One region of the Pseudoalteromonas luteoviolacea genome, then DNA from elsewhere that is predicted to be linked to it. Evidence: predicted binding sites of a transcription regulator. Region 1 holds the regulator's gene; the other holds the start of a gene.

Region 1 (4,437 bases):
TGGACTTGCTCCAGGGAAGTATGTAACCACTTGTGCTGTTCTAATAATAAAGCCAGGATCGTAATCCTTTGGCATTTTATTAAAGGAGATGATCCCAAAAAACAACAGTGCCGCTATCAGTACCCATGTTGTCCGGTTATTTTCTAATGCCAGTCTGGTTATATTCACTGCGCCCCCTTGTTAAACTTTACAAGTTGGCCTTCGCTCACTTTACTCATGCCAGCAGTAACAATGTAAGTACCTTCAGAGACACCACTAATAACAGGGAAACCTAGCGTGGAAACCTCACCAATCACGACAGGATTTTTCTTAATCTTTCCTTTGCCAGCACCTACAGACTCAACAGACCAAACAAAATTACCGGATGCATCTTTAAGCACCGTTTTTATTGGTAGATATAGGCCACTTTTATTCACATCAGCACCCTTAGCAAGCACCTTTGCTGTCATACCTGGCAAGATATTATACCCCTCGGGACGCGTCATGCTGAGAGTGACTTCATAAGCTTTAGTTACCTCATCAGCCTGTGTGCTCACTTCGACAAAATCTAATGGAAATGTTTTATCAGGGATCCCTGAAAACTCGGCGATAATGTGCTTCGGCGCATCTTTTGAGACTTTAATCATTAAGCTCTCAGGTACATTGACCTTAAGAGTGACATGCTTGATATCTTGTAATGTCGCAACAACTTGCTTAGCTTGCACCTCTTCAAAACGCTCTATATACGTGCGTGCAACAACCCCTGAAAATGATGCTTTTAAGCTGGTGTAGGATAAGTTATTTTTTGCATTCGCCAATTTACTTTTTGCACTCGTAAAGTGAGACTGTAGTTGGTCATAGTCAGATTGCGAGATCGTACCAGATTTAATAAGTTGCTTAGCACGACTAAAATCAGCCTGCGCTTTATTATAATTAGCCTGCGCTTCATCTAAAGAAAGTTTGTATTCTGTTGCATCTAACTTAGCAATAACATCACCAAGCTGAATTTCTTGCCCCTGCTTTACCAGCAACTCTATAACTTCACCTGGCACTTTAAATGATAGGTCCGCCGAAGACGCAGCATCAACTACCGCAGGGAACTCCACCAAAGGGCCATCAACTTGTGAAGAAAGTAATAATGTCCGCACTGGACGAAGCTGCTCTGATTGTTCTTGCTCTGACTTTTGCTCTGAACAACCAATTAACGCCAAGCAAAATATTGCCATAACACCTAGCTGCTTGCCTTTTATTATCTTCATAAAAGCTCCTTTAGATTTACTGAACATTACGATGTTTAGTCATCGCAGTAACAAAATTATTTATCCATACGTCAAGCACAGCCTTAACCGTTTCAACGTTCTCAGTACCATCGGCCTTTAGTACAGCATCTAATTCTTTGTGTGCTGTCATCATCACAACTGGATTTTGACTACTTCCCAAATAAAATGCGGACTCAAGAGAAACATGGGTTAGAGCCTCTGTTTGCTCTGTTGCGGCTAAGTAGGCAGTTTTACCCGCGTTATACACTAGCCGGATAGGCACAAAATCTCTTACCTGTAATGAAATGGGTTCAAATTGTACGTCTGTGAAAGCACCTTCAATTGTCAGCACAGTGTCATCTGCACTTGCAGGTTTTGTGGTCACCACTTGATAGTAAGGACTCAATTTATCTTGCATTTGAGACTGCATGTAATGACTTAACTTAGCAACATGCCGGGGGTTAATATTTAAAAACTCGGATTCAGAAGCGTTAATCCACACTTCAAACTGAGGTATATAAAGCACCTTAATTTTACTTAAAGCTTCACGGTTAAAAGTGCTATCTACAAATAAGTTAGTGTCTTCATAATCATCAGAGGGAAGTAATACATCATAGTTAGGTAAAAAACCTGAACGTGTATTATTTGAACTTGATGCACAAGCGGACACAATACAAACCAAAGCCGCAATTAATGCTACTTTAAACCAAGTCATAGGCTGCTCCATATTCTATTCATTTCCAGTGTTTTTATCACAATCACAAGAAAGCCTTTGATCTCTTTTGAAATCAAATGTAACTCATGAATACAAATTAATGTTGTTCTTTAAATTAAGACGACTAGCTCAGACTGCGAATCATGGATTTAGTGCAAAATAATTTTTTATTTTTGCTTAACAAGCACGTAGCCACAAAGCCAATGTTATATTTATGTAACGTAAGTGTATGATATGGAAGTATAGCTTAAAAGGGTTCTAAAGATTAAAAAAGACAGCATTGGATAGTGAAGCTGGAGCTTGAAACCCCAGCTTAGAAAAATAGGCTGCTTTAAAGGTTACCGCGGATCACACCTACAGCAAGGCCTTCAATATTAAAAACTTCTTGCTCTAAATCGACCTCAATAGGTGAAAAGTCTTCATTTTCTGCATGTAAGAAAACTTTTCTACCAACTTTTTCAAAACGTTTCACCGTCACATCTTCTTCAACACGTGCAACAACAACCTGTCCATTATTAGCAACTTGCGTGCGATGTACCGCGAGTAAATCACCATCCATTATGCCAATATTTTTCATACTCATGCCATTTACACGAAGTAAGTAATCAGCTGATGGTTGAAACATACTAGGATCAACTTTGCAATGATTCTCAATATGCTCTTGGGCTAAAATAGGCTCACCAGCTGCAACACGACCAACTAATGGCAAACCCAGCTGCTCTGGCTCATCAGCTTCAACTAAGCGAATACCTCGACTTGCGCCAGGTACCATTTCTATCACACCTTTCTTGGCAAGTGCTTTTAAGTGTTCTTCAGCCGCATTTGCACTACGAAAACCCAAAGATTCCGCAATTTCTGCTCGAGTCGGCGGCATGCCTGTGTCTTTAATAAAAACTTTGATAAGTTCGAATACTTGTTCTTGTCGTTTAGTTAAAGGTCGCATATAACTGGTTTTCCATACAGTGCATTTACTGTGAGTATATACAGTTAAAATTAAATCGCAATCCTTAACGCCGAATACTTGAGCTAAATGAGAGATTGCTGAAGATATGGTTAATTGCTTAGCCAAGCAACATTATGAAAGGGATTAGTCAAGTCACTCTTACTGCACACCGCTTCAAGCTTACTCTTAAAGATAAAAAACACAGTACAGCGACCAAAAACGATACTAAAAATTTATAGAATATATAACTCTCCTTTTATAAAACCAAATTATCAGTATATTTATGCCAATAATAGATTAAGGTTTTATAATTGCTCTGCATTTAATATCACTTCAAACTAGAGCCTTATATAGCATATCAATAAAACACATCATAGTAAGTGTAGTTTAGGACAGGTGGGGGAAGACACTATTAGGAGAATTAACTACTACGTGGAAGATAATGTTTCAACCTAATTTTCTAGATGAGCTACTTTATATAGCTCATCTACTCAATATTTTAACAAGCACTTGTAGTATAAGTACCTGGACATGTTCTTGTACCTGTACATTCCCATGTTTTAAAAAAGCCACCGGCAATCTGCGGAGTCATCTGTGCTGGTACATTTGCCTTATCATGACTGATTACTTTGATATTTTTTTTCTTTAGTTTTAATAACATTTTTATTTTCTCCTTGTTGATTACAGTTAAACTAGCAGCATTTAATATTACTTTCAATTAAATTTAAGAAAATAAATAAATTTAAATAATTGCTATAAAAACAATATAAACGAGAGATTAAACCCCTCTAAAAACAAAAATAAAACCATTAAAAACAATGGTTAACTTAAAAAAAATAACTATAAATTTAAACATTTGATAGCAAATTTAGACATGAAGTAGAGTACAAAGTGCAATTAACAGAAATTTTATGCAAGTAAAATCAAAAGTTAATGACAGCACGCGAAGCGCACCACTCTTTTTCGCGCAAGGAGAAGTGACCCATTTTAACAAGAGATAATCAATCCCCCCCCCTACAAGCGCAGCAACCGAATCAAAAAAGTAAAGCCTGGATCCTGAAACCAGTTCAGGACGACATGGTGAAAAAGGTTAATGACAACGAACGCAGTGAGTACATTTCTTTTACGCAAGGTGAAGGGAGCCGTTTTAACCAAACACTGCACTCAACCTATCCGTCACCCTGAACTCGTATATGGACTCCACTTGTTTGACAACATGTTTTTTAAAATTAAAGATGCTTGCGTATATACGGTTTCTTTTGAGAGCGCTACTCTCTAACCTTTGATTTATTCGCACCTTCTGTCCTAAACGCTTCGTTAGTGTATTCTCACTTCAAGTTCAGACAGGTTTTCAGAAGGTTGGTCTTACCTTTTAATTACATTGTTGTCGAACTCTTTTTAAAATGTTTTTTAAATCATTGCGGGTTGGTAATTCGTACCTTGTTTCAGCATTGCCCAAGCAGTTCTGATATTTTTATTCACCAGCGCAATACAAGCTCGCTTTACACCTGAACGAGCAACTAACTTTAACAGCCATTGCT
Region 2 (4,437 bases), 1.6 Mb from region 1:
TCCTTAGCTTCGATACTCCCATCACAAAACTTAGAACAGAATTTTAAAATTACCAATCAGTGAAGAAATTTATTGAGATTATTTGTCCAACCACTTTTACATAGCAACGTAATGTGTATTTTTTATTACATTTATATTACATCTATACCTAAGTGGTACCCATGTATTTGAGCAGTATTACTTTGGTATCACTAACTAATAAGTCAGATATCTTTTTTCTTTGATGTTATATCCAACTGGTTTACTTTTTTGCACCAGTCTGAAGGGCTATTAGGTATGTTTACCACACCGTTTGTTGTGCAACAGGGGTCTCTTTTTTTACCCTGCTGCTTGTTAGGAGAGGATTGATTAGTGTGTTTATTTTTGACTCTATGGCTTAGTCGCAGTCCAAGCCCATAATGTCTGCCGCAACGGTTTTTAAAATGGTTAATTCACGTTGAATGGACTGTCCTTTTTTATCGCTATTGGCTAACGTGTCACGGTTATGTGCAATGGCTTTTTGAATGTTTACCCAAACAGGTCGCATGCCGTTAGCTTGTTCATAGGCTTCCATTTTCGGCGTTGTGAATGTACCGCAAATCTCTACTTCAAAACAGTGTGAAATAATATGAACATTATCAAAATCAGGTTTGTGCCAACGTTGAAATTCTTCATAAATACCAAATGGCTTGATGTGTGTTATGGATTGTGCGCCTGTCTCTTCCAGCAGCTCTCTTTCAAGCGCAACTTCTAACTCTTCTCCTTCATCTACACCACCGCCCGGAAGTGTGTAGTCATCATATCTGGCGGTGTAGAGCAGTAAAATGTCTTGTTGTTGAGTCACGATTGCGCGCGCTGCATGCCTAATAAAGTGGCTACCTGACAATGGCTTAGCAGGTTCAATATTGAGTCGCTTCATAAAAATTGTATTAATAGAGAATGCAAATTGGCAGTGTACCATATTTACATTCTCGTGGAATGGAGGCCTCCCGATTAAAAAGGCACAGGATAAGTTTTCAGTATAGTATCGATTTCAGCTAACGCTTCTGGGGGGAGTGGGATGTCAAATGCGGTGATATTTTCTTTTAACTGGGCCATCGAGGTTGCCCCAATAATTGTAGACGTGACTCCGTCAACCTGATCACACCATGCTAATGCCAGTTGTGTGGTAGAGAGGTGGTGCTCATGCGCTACCTCTTGATATGCGGCTGTTGCTTGTTGTGAATACTGTGTATCTCTGAATAGGCCATGGCGCTGCATGAGCGTCCAACGACTCCCCTCAGGTCGAGCACCGCCTAAATATTTTCCAGTTAGCAATCCACCAGCCAAGGGTGACCAAGGTAAATAGGCGATATCTTCATTGACGCAGTTTTCTAACAGATATGGCCAGTCTTTTTCATGCAGTAAATTGAACTCGTTTTGAATGGACACAGGCTTTTCAATATTGTGCTGCTCGCACAAGTTTAGGTAGGTATTGACGCCCCAAGGTGTTTCATTGGACAGCCCCCAATGGCGGATCTTGCCTTGGTCTAAACATACCTTTAGGCCTTCGAGAATATCACCCATTTCTTCTAGCTGTTGTGCTTTGCTTACGGCGTGAAGATCCAGCATACCATGCCAATGCTTGCCAAAGTGAGGTGATGTTCTATTTGGCCAATGTAATTGATAAACATCGATATAGTCTGTTTGTAGGCGTTTAAGAGATTGCTCGACGGATTCTACCACGGCTTGTTTGTTAATTGGTTTGCCGCCTCGAACCCAGTTTAAGCCCGCGCCTGCAATTTTAGTAGCCAATACGATTTCGTGTCTTTTTTCTTCATGGCGCTTAAGCCAGTCGCCGATAATTTGTTCGGTTTTTCCGTAGGTCTCAGGAGAAGGAGGCACAGCGTACATTTCAGCAGTATCGATAAAATTGATACCTTGGCTTAAGGCGTAATTTATTTGTTCATCAGCATCATGCTGATTGTTTTGCAGCCCCCAAGTCATACTTCCTAAACAAACGCGCGAAACCTTAAGTGGTGAGTGGCCTAATTGGCTGAACTTCATAGATACTCCTTGCAAAATTTGACAATTTCACACTGCTTATGCGCAGCATCATGATTAATATTCACTAACAGCAGTGTAGAGCATTTCTGCTTATTCTGCAGGTGTTTGTTGCCGCAGATAAGTAATGCGAGAGTGCGTCTTAGGTAGATACCTGTACTTATCTGAGCAAGATAGGTTAAGTGCTTGTATTATCTGAGGGCATTACTTTGACCAGAGATATTTATATGATCACCTATTTGGGTTTTTATGTGTTCAGCTTTAATCTGTCGAGATGAGTAAAGCAGCCATAGACAAATGTAAAAAAAACTGCCAGTATACTGTATAAGTAAACAGTGGTTAGGGTGGCGCTCGTGAAAAAGTTTATTCATATCGATATGGATTGTTTTTATGCGGCGGTGGAAATGCGTGACAATCCTGAACTTACTAATGTGCCTATGGCAATTGGGGGGAGGAGCCACCGAGGAGTGCTATCAACAGCCAATTATATTGCACGTCAATATGGTGTACATTCAGCAATGTCAAATTACAAGGCCAAACAACTGTGTCCTCAACTTGTGATTGTTCCGGGACGTATGCAGGTTTATAAAGAAATTTCCCAGCAAATTCGTGCCATTTTTTCGCGATATACACACTTGATAGAGCCTTTATCATTAGATGAAGCCTATCTCGATGTGACTGATTGTGATGAATATCATGGAAGTGCCACGCTAATTGCCGAGCAGATCCGAAAAGATATCTATGATGAAACTGGACTCACTGCATCAGCAGGTATTGCCCCTATCAAGTTTTTAGCAAAAATAGCCAGTGACGAAAACAAACCTAATGGACAGTGTGTGATCCCCCCCGATCATGTCGATGCCTTTATTGATGAGTTACCACTTCGTAAAATTCCTGGTGTTGGCAAAGTGACACATGAAAAACTGCTAGCTTGCGGTTTAGTTTATGGCAAGGATGTTAAAGGGTTAAGTTTAGATGAAATGTCGCATCGATTTGGTAAATTTGGCAGGGTGTTGTGGCGTCGTTGCCAAGGAATTGACGAGCGAGGCGTTGAAACAGAGCGTGTACGCAAATCCGTTGGCGTAGAAACCACGTTTGAAAAAGACATCAAAGATCTCGGCCAATTAAAAGCCATTTTATGTGACAAGCTTGTACCTGAACTGACGCGCCGAAGTGCTGGCTACCAAGCTGAGCGAACCTTTACTAAGTTGGGTGTAAAAGTGAAGTTTTACGATTTTTCTCAAACCACGAAAGAGTGCCAGTGTAGTCATATTGATCAAGATATTCTGTGTACACTTTTAGAGCAAGCCATTGCTCGTCATGGTAATAAACCTGTTCGGTTAGTCGGTGTACAAATTGGACTGGGTGATGCGCCGAGCAATCAGATTCAAATGGGCTTATTTAATTAAGCTGCAGGTTTTTACTGCTAGCTCAGTGCCTCAGTGCGACTAAAATATAACTGAAATTGCGATTTTCCGTGTTAAAGTGGTGTTAATACAACAATAACACAGAGGACAACCCATGCAATCTATCATGATAGTATTGTTTGGTATCTTGGGGATGCTATTTGGCTGGTTTGTGTACTCCAAGTTTATCGCAACGAAAATCTTTAAAATGGACGATAATTTCGTCACACCTGCACACGAATTTAACGACGGTGTTGATTATGTCCCCACGAATAAAGTGGTACTTTGGGGTCACCATTTTACATCTGTCGCGGGGGCAGCGCCGATTGTCGGCCCGGCCATTGCCGTATACTGGGGTTGGGTGCCTGCTGTTTTATGGGTAGTATTTGGTACCATCTTTTTTGCTGGTGTGCATGATATGGGTGCTCTGTGGGCCAGTGCTCGTCACAAAGGTAAGTCCATGGGGGCGCTGTCTGAATCCGTCATAGGTAAACGTACACGTTCACTGTTTATGATTGTGGTATTTTTGGTATTGCTGATGGTCAACGCCGTATTTGGTGTGGTGATCGCAAATTCATTTGTTGCTAATCCAAATGCTGTTTTCCCTGCTTGGGCTGCTATTGTCGTCGCACTTATCATCGGCCAACTGTTAAAGCGTAAAGTACCTTTGATCCCACTGTGTTTAGTCGGTGTGGTTGTACTTTATGCAACCATCTATGCGGGTAGTGGAATGCCGATTGCACTGCCAAGTGAAGTGTTTGGACTAACAGATAAAGCAAGTTGGATCTTGATTTTATTTGTCTATGCAGCGGTTGCATCTCTATTACCTGTATGGATGCTGCTACAGCCTCGTGATTTCATTAATGGAATGCAGTTACTCGTTGGTCTTGTCCTTTTATATGGCGCAGTATTTGTTGTTATGCCAGATATTACGGCGCCGGCTTTTAACACGCAAACAGCAATAGATACGCCAAGTATCATTCCACTCTTATTTGTCACGATTGCATGT

Evidence for each region. The regulator LexA, encoded in region 1, represses DNA repair genes until DNA is damaged. The targets are predictions, from matches to a motif close to TACTGTATNNNNATACAGTA.
Region 2: a site for LexA is predicted at 2,341-2,360, ahead of dinB (DNA polymerase IV). Genes of this name have one in related genera too.

What each region holds. Positions count from the first base shown of each region.
Region 1 covers NZ_CP015411.1:4,546,018-4,550,454, forward strand. Annotated here, with positions in the region: gene S4054249_RS19480 (efflux RND transporter permease subunit) at 1-168, opposite strand, end outside; gene S4054249_RS19485 (efflux RND transporter periplasmic adaptor subunit) at 165-1,238, opposite strand; gene S4054249_RS19490 (DUF3313 family protein) at 1,255-1,953, opposite strand; gene lexA (transcriptional repressor LexA) at 2,285-2,896, opposite strand; gene S4054249_RS26660 (hypothetical protein) at 3,396-3,557, opposite strand; gene S4054249_RS19500 (IS110 family transposase) at 4,307-4,437, opposite strand, start outside.
Region 2 covers NZ_CP015411.1:1,231,787-1,236,223, forward strand. Annotated here, with positions in the region: gene S4054249_RS05390 (NUDIX hydrolase) at 377-898, opposite strand; gene S4054249_RS05395 (aldo/keto reductase) at 973-2,025, opposite strand; gene dinB (DNA polymerase IV) at 2,400-3,431, shown strand; gene S4054249_RS05405 (carbon starvation CstA family protein) at 3,544-4,437, shown strand, end outside.